Regions from separate parts of the Agrobacterium sp. fls2-241-TYG-188a genome, predicted to be linked through region 1. Evidence: predicted binding sites of a transcription regulator. Region 1 holds the regulator's gene; the other holds the start of a gene.
The links. The regulator LexA, encoded in region 1, represses DNA repair genes until DNA is damaged. The targets are predictions, from matches to a motif close to TGTTCNNNNTGTGTTCNG.
Positions count from the first base shown of each region.

Region 2: QRN85_RS14890 (putative DNA modification/repair radical SAM protein) is a predicted target of LexA. The motif match lies at 5,777-5,794, and genes of this name have one in related genera.

Region 1 is NZ_JARVRD010000002.1:1,181,827-1,190,463, reverse strand. It holds gene QRN85_RS12485 (beta-mannosidase) at 1-1,554, opposite strand, end outside; gene QRN85_RS12480 (LacI family transcriptional regulator) at 1,916-2,977, shown strand; gene eno (phosphopyruvate hydratase) at 3,024-4,298, opposite strand; gene kdsA (3-deoxy-8-phosphooctulonate synthase) at 4,523-5,371, opposite strand; gene QRN85_RS12465 (VOC family protein) at 5,374-6,246, opposite strand; gene lexA (transcriptional repressor LexA) at 6,444-7,160, shown strand; gene QRN85_RS12455 (glutathione S-transferase family protein) at 7,553-8,239, shown strand; gene QRN85_RS12450 (ComEC/Rec2 family competence protein) at 8,263-8,637, opposite strand, start outside.
Region 2 is NZ_JARVRD010000003.1:181,393-190,029, reverse strand. It holds gene QRN85_RS14915 (O-fucosyltransferase family protein) at 1-271, opposite strand, end outside; gene QRN85_RS14910 (glycosyltransferase family 2 protein) at 2,196-3,002, shown strand; gene QRN85_RS14905 (glycosyltransferase) at 3,005-4,027, shown strand; gene QRN85_RS14900 (glycosyltransferase family 4 protein) at 4,011-5,042, opposite strand; gene greA (transcription elongation factor GreA) at 5,103-5,579, opposite strand; gene QRN85_RS14890 (putative DNA modification/repair radical SAM protein) at 5,798-7,030, shown strand; gene QRN85_RS14885 (UdgX family uracil-DNA binding protein) at 7,030-8,508, shown strand; gene QRN85_RS14880 (LysR family transcriptional regulator) at 8,505-8,637, opposite strand, start outside.

The DNA.
Region 1 (8,637 bases):
CTGAAAACCGAATTCGGAGCAAAAGCGTGGTTTGACGCTGCGATAGTTGTCGAATGATTTGTTCTCGTGCCAGACCGACCAATAGTGCATGTCGCCGGAGCCATCTGCGTGCCACGCATCTCCATAATCCAGATATCCGGAGGCCGGGCTGGAGGGCCACCAGAGGGCCCCTGGAGCAGCAGCCTTTAGGGCATTTTCGATAGTCCTGTTCAACCGATCATAGGCGACGAGGTAGCGGTCTCGGTTGTTTCTGGATTCCTCGAACCAGTTCAATGCACCGACAAGCTCATTGTCTCCACACCACAGGGCGATAGATGGATGCGAAGACAGGCGTTTGACCTGATAGGCAACCTCATGCTCGACATTGTCCAGAAAGTCGTCCGTGCAAGGGTATAGATTGCAGGCAAACATGAAATCCTGCCAGACCATCAAACCGAGCCGGTCGCAGAGATCGTAGAACCAGTCCGCTTCGTAAAAACCGCCTCCCCAAACCCTGATCATGTTCATGTGGGCTTCAACAGCCGAAGACAGAAGATCCTCAGTCTTTTCCCGGCTGGAAAGCGAATGCAGCGCATCGGCAGGTATCCAGTTTGCGCCGCGGCAGAAGATTTCCCGCCCATTGACGCGAAATGCAAATCGACTGCCCGCTTCATCATTGTCGGTCAGAAGCTCAATGGTTCGAAAGCCGATCTGCTTGGTGACGATCTCGTCAGGAAGCTCGACCGTCAGCGTAGAGAGCGATTGTTCACCGCTTCCGGCTGGCCACCACAAGTTCGGTTTCTCAACGAAGAACACATGCCGCAACACCGTCTCGCCGGCGTTGAGCCCGCAATCAAGTCTCAGCCTTTCTCCATCCAGGGAAAGATGGACGGGAACGCTTGCAGCATAGGCGGCATGAAGCGTGACCTCGACATGCAGTTCCACGCCGCCGTCCAGATGGTGCTGCGAGGTGGAGACATGTTCAATCCGTGCCGTGTCGAGCCGCCTCAGCGCGATGGTTCCGTATAGGCCAAGCGGAGCAATGGCGATGTTCCAGTCCCAGCCGAAATGGCATTGCGGCTTGCGCAGCATATTACCATGCGGGATGGGAGAGTTTCCGGGATGATAGGGAACGTAGAACGGCTGGGCTGTCTGCCTGTCCGCGCCGGCCTTGATGCTGGAATGGAAGTGGATGCGGATGGAGTTGTCTCCCGGCTGAAGCGCCTTGGAAACATCAGGCCGATAACGACGAAAGCAATTGTCCGCAGACAGCACAGGCACGTCGTTTATGAAAATAACGGCAACGGTGTCGAGATATTCGACGTCGAGATACCACTCGGCGTCAGCATCATCGATATGGAAATGGCGTTCGATAACCCAATCCCGATGCGCCACCCACTGAACGTCGATCTCATTGCGCCCGAAATAAGGGTCTGGGATGATGCCCGCCTGACGGAGCGCCGTGTGGACGTCTCCCGGAATTTCGATGGTCGTGCTGTGGTCCCCTTCGACGGAAGTGAGCGTCCACTCGCCGCGAAGGTCTGTGAACGTTTCGTTCGCAAATGATGCTGTCATGTCCTGCCCTACAGTTCCGTTTCCTCAGGTGGTTGTTCGATCATTAAACTGCGGCAAATCTTCCACCGTTTCCCGATCTTTCCAGTCACCTTCCCAACGGCAACGTTACCGGAAATGGCGGCGCGGGTCACGTGCCAGTGTCAGCACACTGAGCGCCTAACACCGGAAAGCGGTGTTTGTTGCGGCAGATGAGGGCAATTGAGCCAAGTTTTTCGCGGCGCAGATACGACATCGAGTCCACCGACCAAATCTGTATCGTTGCGGTAAAACGTAGCGAGCGGGCCGCAGGATGGCTGCTCGGCACTTTGCATCGACGAAAAAGCGATCTACCATAAGAAATGATATTTTTGTGAGTGTCGAAATGAACGATGGCATGAATTCCGGAACGAGCGGCCAGCCACTGGCAGGCTATGAGCGCCCTACCCTAAAAACCATCGCCTATATGACAGGGCTCGGAATCACCACCGTGTCTCGTGCCTTGAAGGACGCTCCGGATATCGGCGCCGACACCAAAGAGCGTGTGCGACAGGTTGCGCAGCAGATAGGGTATCAGCCCAACCGCGCCGGTGTTCGTCTGCGAACAGGCAAGACCAATGTCATCGCGCTCGTTCTCAGTGTCGATGAAGAGCTGATGGGTTTTACCACGCAGATGGTGTTCGGAATCACGGAAGTGCTGTCCGCTACGCAATATCACCTCGTGGTGACGCCACACACACATGCCAAAGATCCAATGATTCCGATCCGCTATATCCTCGATACCGGATCGGCGGATGGTGTCATCATTTCAAAAATGCAGCCGGACGATCCGCGCGTTCGTTTCATGACGGAGCGGAATATGCCATTTGCCGCCCACGGGCGCACCGACATGGGCATCGAGCATCCCTATCATGACTTCGACAACGAAGCCTACACCTACGAAGCGGTGAAGCGTCTGGCACAGTGCGGACGCAAGCGCATCGCGGTGCTTTTGCCGGCAAGGCAGTTTTCTTATCACGACTTTGCACGTCGAGGCTTCGACCGTGGTCTGCGGGAATTTGGCCTCACGGAATTTCCACTGAACGGTATCATCAGCAATGATACGCCGCTGGACCAGATCAAGGAAACCAGCCGGGCGCTGATGAGCGGCAGCGATTTTCCGGATGGTTTGGTGTCGATCAGCGGCACATCGACCATTGCCTTTGTTGCCGGTGTGGAAGAGGCGGGCAAAAGCATCGGCAAGGATATCGACGTGGTATCCAAACAATCGGCCGACTTCCTGAACTGGTTGCGCCCGGAAATCCACACGATGAATGAAGACATAAAGCTTGCCGGGCGTGAACTCGCCAAGGCGCTACTGGGCCGAATCGAAGGAAAGTCACCGACGGTTCTGCAAAGCCTCAGCCAACCGGTATGGTCCTTCCGCGCGCCGAAGTTCGGCAAATAAAAAAGGCCAGCGTCACCGCTGGCCTTTCCAAATTCGTGATCAGCTATCAGCCGCGCAGGATCGAACGTCCGGCATAGGCAGCCTGCGGACCCAGCATTTCTTCGATGCGGATCAACTGGTTGTACTTGGCGAGGCGGTCAGAGCGGGAAAGCGAACCCGTCTTGATCTGTCCGCAGTTTGTCGCAACCGAGAGATCTGCAATCGTGGAATCTTCTGTTTCGCCGGAGCGGTGAGACATGACCGCCGTGTAGCCTGCCTTGTGAGCAGTTTCGACGGCATCCAGCGTTTCCGTCAGCGAGCCGATCTGGTTGACCTTGACGAGGATGGAGTTTGCAACGCCCATCTTGATGCCATCGCGCAGACGTGCGGAGTTCGTTACGAAAAGGTCGTCGCCGACGAGCTGAACCTTGGAGCCGATCTTGTCGGTGAGGTACTTCCAGCCGTCCCAGTCGTCTTCGGCCATGCCGTCTTCGATGGAGATGATCGGATATTTGCCAGCGAGTTCAGCGAGGTAGTCCGCCATGGCTTCCGGTTCGAGCGTGCGGCCCTCGCCTTCCATCTCGTACTTGCCGTTCTTGAAGAACTCGGTGGATGCGCAGTCCAGCGCAAGCGCTACATCGTCGCCTGGCTTGTAACCGGCTTTTTCGACAGACTTCATGATGAAGTCGAGGGCTTCCGGTGCGCTCTTGAGGCCAGGAGCGAAACCACCTTCGTCACCCACATTGGTGTTGTGGCCCTGTGCTGCCAGTTCCTTTTTGAGAACGTGGAAGATTTCAGCACCGATGCGAACGGCGTCACGGATGCTTTCCGCGCCAACCGGCATGATCATGAATTCCTGGAAGTCGATCGGGTTATCAGCGTGTGCGCCCCCGTTGATGATGTTCATCATCGGCACTGGCAGGAGGTGGGCGTTCGGGCCACCGACATAACGATAAAGCGGCAGGCCGGTTGTTTCGGCAGCAGCTTTGGCAACGGCCAGCGAAACGCCGAGAATGGCGTTGGCGCCGAGGCGAGACTTGTTCGGTGTGCCATCGAGCGCAATCAGCGTCTGGTCGATGTGGATCTGGCTTTCTGCGTCGAAACCGCCCAGCGCGTCGAAGATTTCCGTATTGACGGCTTCGACGGCCTTTTCAACGCCCTTACCGAGATAGCGCTTTCCGCCATCACGCAGTTCTACGGCTTCGTGCGCGCCTGTCGATGCGCCCGATGGAACTGCCGCACGACCGAAAGAGCCGTCTTCCAGATAGACATCGACTTCAACGGTAGGATTGCCGCGGCTGTCGAGAATCTCGCGTGCGATGATATCGGTAATGGCTGTCATGATCTCTCCCTTGGGACTGGAACAGGATTTTCCGCTGCCTGTCTTAGAGCGCATCCCGAAGACTGTGAAGCGCTTTTCCGACAGGTGAGCGATAAACAGAGCGACTGGTTAGCGACTCAATTTGAATTCTTCTGCCGCTGTTAGACGACGCAGAAGAATTTACAATGACGGCCCCCGTCTCCAGAGGCCGACTTTTCATAAAAATCGATTAAGGCCAAAAGCCGTCAGGCTGCCTTGGCAAGGTCATCGAAAGCCAGCAGCTTTTCCAAAAGCTTTGGCATGTCTTTCAGGTGCACCATGTTTGGCCCGTCAGACGGTGCGTTGTCTGGATCTTCGTGCGTTTCAACGAAAAGACCGGCAACGCCGACAGCGATAGCCGCCCGCGCCAGGGTTTCCACAAACTCCCGCTGGCCGCCGCTCGAGCCACCCTGCCCGCCCGGCTGCTGCACGGAATGAGTCGCATCGAAGACGACCGGCGCGCCAAGCGATGCCATGATTGGAAGCGAACGCATGTCCGACACAAGCGTGTTGTAGCCAAAGGATGCTCCGCGTTCGCACAGAAGGACGTTCGGATTGCCGCTGTCATTGAGCTTCGCCAGAACGTTTTTCATGTCCCACGGCGCCAGGAACTGACCCTTCTTCACGTTGATGACCCGGCCAGTCTTTGCTGCCGCAACGAGAAGATCCGTCTGGCGGCTGAGAAATGCCGGGATTTGCAGGATGTCGACAACCGGTGACACGATGCCGCATTGCTCTTCGGTGTGAATATCCGTCAGCACCGGGAAACCGAACTGTGCCTTGAGTTCTGCAAAAACTTCGAGCGCCTTGTCGATGCCGATGCCGCGCTGGCCGGAAAGTGATGTGCGGTTTGCCTTGTCGAAAGATGATTTGTACACCAACCCGATGCCGAGCCGTCCGCACAGCTCCGCCATCGTTTCCGCAATCATGAAGGCATGGTCGCGGCTTTCCATCTGGCATGGCCCGGCAATGAGCGAGAATCGCTTCGTGTTGCTGAACGTAACCTGACCGGCACCTTCACCGACGACCACATTAAGATTGTTCTGGACGCTCATCTTCACTCCTCGAAGGCAAATATCGCGCCTTGACCGGGCGCTCGCTGAACCAGCAGTCGAGAGCCTTTGCGCGTGTATTCCACGCCATTAGCAGCAAGAAACGACTCTGTCACGGCGAGATCAGCGACGGAAAAGACGACTGCGGCACCGAAAAGGCCAGTGATGCTCTCCTGCTCGGCCCCATCAAACTCTTCTGCAACCGTCTGCGCATGCGCGATGCGGATGACCGCGCCGGGCGTAAGAAAGCTGAGGTTTCCCGTTGAGTCGGCTGCTGCCGACACACCAAAAGCTGCGTCCACCAATGGCGCAAAGGCGTCCGGTCGGTCTGAGCGCAGGGTTATTTCGCGCAGGCCAGTCGCTCCATTTTTGTGAGCTGTGAGGTAGGACCGTTTTGCGGAAAAAGCGTTGACACGCTCACAGGTGAAAAGGAACAGATTTCCGTCATCCTTTTCCGCCGCAAAAGCCAGGCGAAAGCTCGCTTCAGATCGGCTTCCGTCCGGCAATGTTACCGGTCGACTGAACGAAAATGCGTCGCCGCCGGAAAGTCCAGCCTCAACGAAGCTATGATGATCAGCATCTGCGTCGTGCGTTTTTCCGGCGACTGCGGAAAACCCCTGCTGCCCGTATCGCTTTCGAAAGACTTCATCGCGTCGAACAAAGGCGTTGCCTTCTGCGCAAGCCCTGGAATATTGCGCGGCGTCTCCGATTGCCAGGGGTTCGAGATACTGCCCCTCTTTGAGAAAGACACAGGCATTTTTGGTGCCGAAGGGGTGCCTTGCATCTGCAGCAACCGTAAAGCCCAGCGCCAAGAGACGCGCCCGTGCTTGGCCGAGGTCTGCAACGGGCATTACGATATGATCGATTTCACGCGCCATGAGGGGTCCTTCCGCTTCGTCGGCATGGGCATTCCACTGTTGCAAGCCGCATGTTTTATGGCCGGGCAAGATAATGGATGTAAATTGTCACAAGCACACTGATTTTTAAGGGATTGCAGAACACATATGGAACATATAGTGTTCGTTCTGTATTTGTTTCGCGAATCTTCGCCTCGAATCTCTAAGGGTGTTACTCCATGCTCACGCGCAAACAGCAGGAATTGCTACTGTTCATTCATGAGAGAATGAAAGAGTCTGGCGTGCCGCCTTCCTTCGATGAGATGAAGGACGCACTTGATCTGGCATCGAAATCAGGAATCCACCGCCTGATCACCGCGCTCGAAGAGCGAGGCTTTATTCGTCGGCTACCGAATCGGGCGCGTGCGCTTGAAGTCATCAAGCTGCCTGAGTCCTACACGCCTGCCAGCAAGCCTCAACGTGGCTTCTCGCCGAGCGTCATCGAAGGTAGCCTTGGCAAAACCAAACCGGCTGAGCCAGCACCCCTGCCGGTCGCGTCGAATGATTCGAACTCGGTCAGCGTCCCTGTCATGGGCCGCATCGCCGCGGGTGTTCCCATTTCGGCCATTCAGAACAACACGCATGACGTCGTTGTGCCAATCGACATGATTGGTGCGGGCGAACATTACGCGCTTGAAGTCAAAGGCGATTCGATGATCGAAGCCGGGATTTTTGATGGCGACACGGTCATTATCCGCGATGTCAGCACGGCAAATCCGGGAGATATCATTGTTGCATTGGTGGATGATGAAGAAGCCACATTGAAGCGCTTTCGTCGCAAGGGCGCGTCGATCGCGCTTGAGGCTGCGAACCCTGCCTATGAGACCCGGATTTTTGGACCGGACCGCGTCAAAATTCAGGGCAAGCTCGTCGGCCTTATTCGCCGCTATCACTGACCGGTGACTTTTCTTATGCGTGGAGGTAGCGGTCGCCTTGGCCGCTGCCCTTTGCAGTGCCTGTCTAGAGAAAAGATACGCGGACATCGAACTCCTGTCCGATATCAACAGGTCTTGGACACCAGAAGCGCCGGTTTTTGCGTCCTTATATGTAGCTGGCTCACTAGTTTCAGGTTGCGCTTGGAAGTTCGTCACCTTGCGAGCCTGAAGCTGGGCATTGCTCTTACCGGTTTAGCCATTCTAGCAGTCGACTGGCAGGCAATCATGCTGTCCAGCGTCGCGCTCCCTCCTGCATGACACATCAAATATTTTGAAGAGGCCTATCTTCGAAACGGTCTGTATCAAATGGCTCGTCTCAGCTAGCACGGGAGTTCGTAACGGAGGGCAGCGATATGTACGATCTTTATATAGCCAACAAGAATTACTCCTCCTGGTCGTTGCGTCCATGGGTGTTGATGCGGACGCTGGACATCGGTTTCAAAGAAAGCCTATTTCCTTTCGGCAATTCAGCGAAGGACTTCTCAGCGTTTTCGCCCACTGCCAAAGTTCCCTGCCTTGTTGACGGTGATCTCACCGTATGGGATTCGCTCGCCATTGCAGAATATCTGGCTGAACGACATAGCGGTGGGTGGGCAGACAATGCTGCCGCTCGCGCCTGGTCTCGATCAGCTGCTGCGGAAATGCACTCGGGTTTCCAGGCGCTGCGCAACGAGCATCCCATGAGTGTCGGCCTTCGCATTCGCCCAGCTTCCATGAGCGCATCGCTGCAAAAGGACATCGCGCGTATCGACGCTCTCTGGCAGCAGGGTCTGAAGTCCTTTGGTGGCCCATTCCTGGCGGGTAGCACGTTCACGGCCGTGGATGCATTTTTCTGCCCGGTCGCTTTCCGCTTTCAGACGTACGGAACAGTGCTTTCTGCGGAGTCCACGGAGTACAAGGACCGTCTTCTCTCACTGCCTGCAATGCAGGAGTGGCAAGAGGCGGCGCTTCTGGAGACATGGCGCGACGGCGATCATGAGGAAGAGGCGAAAGCAGTCGGAGAGATATTGGCTGATCTTCGTCTGTCAGGGAATTCGTAAGCGGCAGGTGTCGTTCACAGCTTTCATCGCTCAGCTGAAAGCAATGCAGCGATATGCTCTGGCAAGGTGGCGTCATAGGTTTTGCTGCGCCACTGGTAGCTGCGGTGAGCGGTCCATGGTCGCTCGATGCCGTCCAACGCCGCTTTGGCGCTGTAGCGGGGGGCTCCCTCCCCGCCAAACCAGATTTCCATCGAGCCGGTGCGCCGCAACGTATCGCCTGTAATGAGCAGCGCACCTGATCGGCAGGCTGGAAACGGCACTCCCCGGCTTGTTACCACGATGTCAGCGAGATCACAGGCGGCTCCCGTCAACAATGTGTTGGATAGGACCGCAATGCGAACGCCTTTTTGGGATTTCAATGCGCACCATAGGTCCTTGCGGCATGTAAAGCGTTGCGT
Region 2 (8,637 bases), on a different contig from region 1:
GTCCTTTTAAGGCTATGTTTCTGCATAATTTGCTACTTATTATTTTTACTATATCGTCACAAAATAAGTAGTTTCCGCTGAGGACAAGCTCCCGCTTAGGTAAATAGTCCGTTTTTTTTGAAACGAGACCCCACTCGGGGACGTTACAGCCAGTGACTTCAAGATTTTCGCAAAGTCGCTGGATGTTGGCAGCAAAAAAGAACTGTAACAACTGATTTGCTGTTCCGCCGCGGGGCTCAATGCGCAAGCATGGGTGCATGTCTATATCCATATATTCATCTTATAAATTTTGACGATTCTGAGGCGCGAGCTAAATACTAGAAGTTTTATTCGTGTAATTACTTCTGATCTGACCTAATTTTGCGCATAGAGTAATCCAGACTCTTGGTCGAGTGGGAGGTGATAATTTCCTGTAGAAAATCCATTCGTGTCAATCATTCCAGCGTTAAGATGCTTCTGGCATTTGAGTAGTCAAACAGTTTCAAAGCTTTGTTTTTGGCAAACTTTCCGGCAACGATTGGACGGGTATCGACTTTGCATCGCTGAGTGCCAGCTACTACGCTGGAACGGGTTATCCCAGCGTCTGGCTCTAGGATAAGTCTAAACCCGAACTAGCTAATTTCATGAAACTCTTTTTGCGTTCGTAGAAATGAATATTTCGCATCAAATTTAGAAAACGTTCGGCGTTGCTTCGGCGTCCTTGTACAATTATCGGTGATTTTCAAAATTGAACTAATCGAGTGCGCCGCTAATCTGCAGCGAGCGAAGATTATACCCTGGTCAGACAAGGGGGGATGCTTCTGGAGATGGATCATTCCCTTTTTTGTAATCGATGCGATTCTTTTTAAGGAGGTTTCGGATCCACCCATCGGCACGCAAGGCCAAAGGAAAATGACGGATTTCCTAATCATCCGTTACCACCATTCTGCCTCAATTGTCTAGATGTGGTAACTAGAAGGAGCTGAACGTTTCAACAAGCAAAAAGGCATGCGTCTGTCGCCGCTCGTAAGTCGCGCCATTGATTCGCACTTGTCCTCTAAGATCAAGATATCTCGCTCACCAATACCATTCGTCTTATTCAGTACATTTGGGTGTCCAACCAGAATGACTTTAGTTCTAGCGTCATCGCACTTAACAGTTCTTTAACTTCTAGTTTTTTATTTCCATGAACAGATTGTAAACGGACATTCCAAGCCGTTCTCAAAATAGTAATCAGATCCACTGTAACTAGTACCAACGACGTTATGCCGTTTCAACGAGGCAATTTATCGCGTAAAGAGTATATCGTTCCGGAGTTGTCAGCCTGATTATCAAGTCGCTTAGATAATGTGTTGCGGATTTTTGACCGGTCGACCTATGAACCCGCCGATAGATATCCATGCGAGTACCTCTGACCCTAGTGGATGATGGAAGCACGGATAAAGAACCTGTTGAAGCGCTGGTCCTCTATTCTAGAACTTTAATGTTTTCACTAGGCCAACCCCAGTGGGCCCTGTGATCGCGTTACAGGTAGCTTTACGCTAACGCAGTGGGGGCTTTTGCTCGCTTGATTAATGTAGAGGTACACTAGAGGCGACCTATTAATGCGTTGGTAGTTCTTGGCTGTGGGCTCGATCATGTGGAAAAATTAGAATAGGCGTGAAATGTAGAATTGAGCCGGGGGTATTGAACGTAAGCGACGGCAGACGAGTTGTGGTGGGCACCAAAATTAGGATTAGGTACGGCACGTTCCGATACTCTACGGTGGTTATATAACAATCGGCAGTGACTTCAGTCTTAATCCTCATTCCTTCGGTATGGGCAGGGAGGGCTTACGATTGAAAGTGATGTTCGTATTTATGCAGGGGGGTATTATTCCCTCCAATCATATTTTTAATGACGTCAATAAACCGGTTGGGGGCAGAAGATGAGCGAGGCCTGCGTGGCAATAGAGGAGAATGTCTGGATAGGTGCGAATGTTCCCGCGTTTGGACGGTGCTTACATCTCTACGTGCTGCCTCATTGGTGCCAGTGCCGTGTGAGGGGAAGAACTGAACCTTACGGTTTTAGGGTCGAGTATCAGCAAAGCTAACTAATTAAGCGGGCGATAGACGCGGCTCCAATGTCCGTCCAACTCAATCATTGACCGTCGCCTGCAAAAAAAGCATCTAAAATCGTGGTAACTCGCGAACTTATTATGAAAGTCACACCAGGCCTTGTCTTACTCCGCTTTTATCATCTGCCTTAATGAGGAGGCATACCTCGGTAAGTGCATCGAAAGTCTTGAAGGGTGCACGGAGATTATCATCGTCGATTCCGGATCCACAGATGGAACCGGGGCGCTCGTACAGTCCTACATCGACAAGGGATGGCCAATCCGATTCATGTATGAGCCGTGGCGAGGCTACGCCGGTCAGAAGCAGTTCGCGTTGGAGCAATGCACACGGCCCTGGTGTCTGAATATTGACGCCGATGAACGTCTCGATCCTGCTTTACAATCTGTTTTGCCAGAATTACTGACGGTCTCGGAACGTATCGTCGGCTGGAAAATCGCACGGAGGCCTTACCTGATCGGCCACGGCTATACGCCTGAAAATGTCCATGAGCGGAAAAACCTCAGGCTTATTCGCAAAGGCAAGGGGGCCTACGACCTTTCGCAGAAAGTGCATGAGGGCATTATCCCCCATGGAGAGGTCAAGGCGTCTGATACGGGAAGCCTGCTGCATTACCGACCACTCGTGATTGACGAGCAGATACTCAAGGAAAACAAGTACTCGACTTTGAAAGCCGATCAGAAAGTTGCAGAAGGCACGAAGGCCAATCTGTCGAAGCTTTTGTTTTCACCTTGGCTGTATTTCCTACGTTTGTATTTCAGGAACGGGCTATGGCGCTGCGGCGTGCCGGGCTTCATTGAGGCCGCTACCGGCGGCGTCTATGCGTTTCTTACGCAAGCAAAGATTTACCAGCGACACGCGCTGAAACGTCGACCGAATGTCGATGATATGGACCGCAGAAGGACATGAATATGAAAGTCATGCATTACCATCTGGGCAAGGATGGCGGAGCTGAACGGTTCTTCGTTCACCTCGTAAATGCGCTGGCGCGCAAAGGGGTGGAGCAGACAGCAGTGATCCGTCCGAAACGGAGTTGGCGCAAGAACATCGACGGCGTGTGTGAAATTATAGAGAGTAATTTTAGAAATCTGTCGCCAGACAGGCTGTTGCTTCCGCTCAAGGTCATGAGTATGGCGAAGCAAGAAAAACCTGACGCTCTTATGTCATGGGCGACGAGGCCAAGCAGACTGATGCCCGCCTACAAAGGCTGCATCAAGATTTCGCGGCTTGGTGATTATCCTACGAAGCTGGATTACTTCAAGAACACCGACATTCTTGTCTGCAACACACCCGGCATTGGCGACCATGTGCGTGCGCTCGGTTGGACGCATGGTGTCGAGGTCATTTCCAATTTCACGAATACGCAGCGCATCGCGCCTGTTGCCAGAGCAGAGATGGGGACGCCGCAGGATGTGCCGCTGGTCATGTCCATGGGGCGGTTTGTGAAGCGGAAGGGGTTTCATACTCTTGTTGATGCGGTGGCGAGCCTGCCCGGTGTGCATCTGTGGCTGGCGGGCGATGGCGAAGAGCGGGAGAGCCTTGAAGCCCAGGTTGTTGCGCTTGGTTTGCGCGATCGTGTTCGCTTTATTGGCTGGAAAGACGATACCCGGCCTTACGTTTCGGCTGCCGATGTTTTTGTGATGCCGTCCAGCCATGAGCCGCTGGGAAATGTAATCCTGGAAGCCTGGGCGCAGAACAAGCCGGTTGTTTCCTCAAAGTCCGAAGGACCCATGTGGTTCATGCAGGATGGGGAAAACGGATTGCTTGCGGAGATAGGGGAGGCCGACAGTTTTGCGGCGTCCATCCAGCGCCTGCTGGACGATGAGGCGCTGTCGCGGCATGTCGCAGAGGGCGGATATAAGACATTGATGGACCAGTTTTCCGAGGAAGCCGTTGCCGGCGCCTATATGGAACTGTTCAAACGCAAGCCGTGAGCCTGTCATAGACGCGGCCAAGACTGGCCGCTTCACCCTCTATCGTGAAGTTTACCGCGACATGGTCACGTGCGGCTGACTGGGCGTTGCTGCGTTGCTCGTCATTTGCGATCCATGGTCCGGCAGTTTCTATCATTGCCGCCAGATTGTCGCGCTCCGTAATGTCGCCTGTGTGGCCCACCACCAAAAGCTCCGGGAACGCGCCGACATCCGTTGCCACCACCGGCACAGCCGATGCCATGGCTTCCAGCGGCGTCAGCCCGAAACCTTCCCATCGCTGCGGCGCGATGAAGAGATCGAGCGCACGATACCATTCGTTGATATTGGTGTGCTCGCCCACGAAAAGAATACGCTCGGAAAGGCCGGCAGCCCGGACCTTATCCTTGAGACCATTTTCAAATTCCACATGCGGGCCGGTTGCGCGACCCGCAACAATGGCCGACCAGCCGGTATTTTGTGGAAGAAGCGGAATCATTGCATCGACAAACAGGTCCGTGCCCTTTTGACGACGCACCCGTCCGAAACAACCCACATATTTCTGGTCGGGGTCCAGCCCCAGCACGCGTTTGGCATCGGCCTTATCCGCGGCTGGCGAAAAGCGGTCCGTATCGATGCCATGCATGATGACGTCGCTCGGCAAAGCCATATAGGACGCCGTCTTGTTGCTGGTGGAAATGATGGCATCCATTTTTGAAATCAGAAATTTCGTCCAGCCGCTATGCTTGCGCTGGGATGCCGAGGTGAAGACAAGCTTCAGCTTCATGCGCAGCAGATCGCGCAGGATAATGCCGGGGAGCATTTCTATATTCCGCCGTGCGTGCCACACACGAGGCCGCCCATCCGGGCCCGCCTGCCACAGCCGCCACAGGTCGCGGAAGCGAACATGTGGCAAGCTTTCGGGCAGACCCGGCCCTATGACAGCGACCTGTTGCCCGAGCCGGTTTTGCACCGGCACGAGCTGAATGATCGTCGATGTCACGCCTGAGAGCCTGCGCTTGAAATTTGGCGCGAGCACACGGACGTTTCTCAAATCAATGTAAGGCAACTGATTGTCTCGCAGGGAGCGGGTCGATGCTCAACCCCAGTTGATGGAAAGAATTTCGTAGCCGCGTGAACCGCCAGGCGCGTTCACTTCGATGCTATCGCCAACTTCCTTGCCGATCAGGGCACGCGCAATAGGGGACGAAATGGAAATGCGGCCCTGTTTGACGTCTGCTTCCTGATCGCCCACGATCTGGTAGATTTTCTGCTCGTTGGAATCTTCATCCACAAGCTTGATCGTCGCACCGAACTTGACGGTGGTGCCAGACATCTTGGAAAGATCGATGACTTCTGCGCGTGCCGTCAAATCTTCGAGCTCGGAGATTCGGCCCTCATTGTGGCTCTGCGCTTCCTTGGCGGCGTGATATTCTGCATTTTCAGAGAGGTCACCATGGGCGCGAGCTTCCGCGATTGCCTCGATGATGCGTGGGCGCTCTTCCTGCTGGCGCCAGCGAAGTTCTTCCTGCAGCTTGACGAATCCGCCCTGGGTCATCGGTACTTTTTCTACCATTTTTTTCTTCCTTCGCATTCTACCGCGGTAACCGCAGACACAAAAAGAAACAGGTTCCGGAGCAAAACTACGGAACCAGTCAAAATCACAATTCGCGAGACTATATCAGAAGTCGCAAGCCAATTGCCAGCAAATTTGAAACCATGCATTTTCTGTCATGCGGAACTTGATGATAGACAAATATTGACATGATCGCTGAGAACATTTAGTGAACATGTATGAAAAAGTCCATAAAAGACCGGCTTGCAGTACTGTCCGATGCGGCGAAATACGACGCGTCCTGCGCCTCCAGTGGCACGACGAAGCGCAATTCGTCCAATAGTGGCGGTTTGGGTTCGACAGAAGGTTCGGGCATTTGCCACGCCTATGCGCCGGATGGCAGGTGTATTTCCCTTCTCAAGATACTGCTGACCAATTTCTGCATTTATGACTGCGCCTACTGCATCAATAGATCGTCCAGCAATGTGGAGCGCGCGCGATTCTCCGTTGAGGAAGTGGTCTGGCTGACGCTGGAATTCTACAGGCGCAACTATATCGAAGGGCTTTTTCTGTCTTCGGGCATCATCCGTTCGTCAGATCACACAATGGAAGAACTGGTCCGGGTGGCGAGAGAGCTGCGGGTAACCCATGGGTTTCGCGGATATATTCACCTCAAATCCATTCCCGAGGCCTCCGCGAAACTGGTCGAAGAAGCCGGGCTTTACGCCGATCGCTTGTCGATCAACATCGAGCTTCCGACAGATAGCGGGATCGGGCGTTTTGCACCGGAAAAACAGCCGGTAAACATCCGCAAGTCCATGGCCGACATCAGGTTGAAAATCGAAGAGGCCGGCGAGCCGACCTTGAGAACGAAGCGGGTCAGGAAATTTGCGCCAGCCGGTCAGAGCACCCAAATGATCGTGGGTGCTGACGGCGCCAATGACACAACGATTCTGCAGACCAGCGCGCGTCTTTATGGCAGTTACGGCTTGCGGCGCGTCTATTACTCAGCTTTCAGCCCCATTCCGGATTCGTCGAAAAACCTGCCGCTTATCAAGCCACCCTTGATGCGGGAGCATCGTCTCTATCAGGCCGATTGGCTCTATCGCTTCTATGGTTTTGATATCAACGAGATTGCTTCCACCCAAAAGGACGGAATGCTCGATCTCGATATCGATCCAAAGCTGGCATGGGCGCTGGCCAACCGGCAGAGTTTTCCTGTTGATATCAACTCGGCAGACCGGGAGATGCTGCTGAGGGTGCCTGGCTTTGGCACCAAAACTGTCAAATCCATTCTGGCCTCGCGCCGATTTCGGCAATTGCGTCTGGAAGATCTCGGACGTTTCGGGGTTTCGTTGAAGAAGGTGAAGGCCTTTGTCGTTGCTGGTGGCTGGACGCCGGGCAAGCTGACGGAGCGACCTGATCTGCGCGATATGTTTGCGCCACAGCCTGAACAATTATCGCTTCTGTAATGCACAGGATATCGCTGGAGGGCCGGGGGGATTTTAACGAGTGGCGCGATGCGGCAAGAGCCTTTCTTTCTGCCGATATTGCGCCACAGAATGTGGAGTGGCACCTGCGCGGCGAGGATGCCGGTCTCTTCGGTTTTTCGGAAGAAGATCCGTTGCCGGTCTCAACGACAACAAAGAAGCTAAGCGTCCCTGCTGCTTTCATGGAACTGGCACAGACAATTGTCTGCCACAGCGATCCGGCGCGGTTTGCGCTGCTCTATCGCCTGCTTTGGCGTCTGCAGCAGGACAAGGCGCTGCTGCAGTTCAAGGCGGATGCGGATGTGACCGAAGCGAGGAAACTGGAAAAATCCGTTCGGCGCGATAGCCACAAGATGACGGCCTTTGTCCGTTTCAAGGAGGTGGGTCTGCAGCCGGAGCAGGTTGGTCGCCGCCGGTTCATCGCCTGGTTCGAGCCGGACCATTTCATTGTCGAGCGGAAGGCAGCTTTTTTTCAAAGACGCTTTACCGACATGGACTGGATGATTCTCACGCCAAAGGGCTCCGCCCGCTGGGATGGCGAAACACTTGAGACGTCCCGCCTTCCGGCCCAACAGCCTGATCTTTCCGATGAGACCGATGAGCTTTGGCGCACCTATTATGCCAATATTTTCAATCCGGCGCGGTTGAAGATTAAGGCCATGACGGCAGAAATGCCGAAGAAATACTGGAAGAACCTGCCCGAGGCCGACCTCATTCCAGAGCTTGTGCTGAATGCAGAACGTCGTGTTCTGGAGATGGGGGCAAGGGCTGCGACCGAGCCACAATTGTTCCATCATCGCATTCAGGCAGCAGCGGAAAGCAGGCCCGTGCCTGCCTTGCCTGATGCGGATACATTGGCGGGTTTGAAGCATGAAGCGCAGGCCTGCACCATGTGTCCGCTTCACTGCAAAGCAACGCAGACCGTCTTTGGAGAGGGCCCAGAGGGCGCGGCAACGATGATCGTGGGAGAGCAGCCGGGCGATTTCGAAGATCTGGCAGGGCGGCCCTTTGTTGGCCCGGCGGGTAAGGTGTTCGATCAGGTAGTGGGTGAAACCGGCATAGCGCGGAAAGACCTTTATGTGACAAATGCGGTCAAGCATTTCAAATATGAGGCACGGGGCAAGAAGCGTATCCACCAACGCCCGGATGCAGGAGAAGTGGAGCGATGCCGTTGGTGGTTGACGCGGGAAATCGAGCTTGTCCAGCCGAAGCTGATTGTCGCGATGGGAGCAACGGCTGTGTTTTCCCTGACGGGTTTGAAGGAGAAGGTTTCAGACCTGCGCGGAAAGCCGATGCCGATGGATGGCGGCAGAACACTATTCGTGACGGTTCATCCATCATATCTGCTGCGCATTCCAGAGGAACGACGCAAAGCCGAAGAGTTCGAACGTTTCCGGGCGGACATGCAGGCGGTGCGCAGGCTGATGGATGGGACGGGCACTGCGTCGGCAATGTCCTAATCTGTCTGAACTGACGGTGCTAGCCGAGCGCTGCGTTCATTGGCGGCCTTTACGAAATCTATGAAAGCCCGCAGAGGGGCAGGCACGAGGCGTCTGCCGGGATAATACAGAAACGGTCCGCTAAAGCTT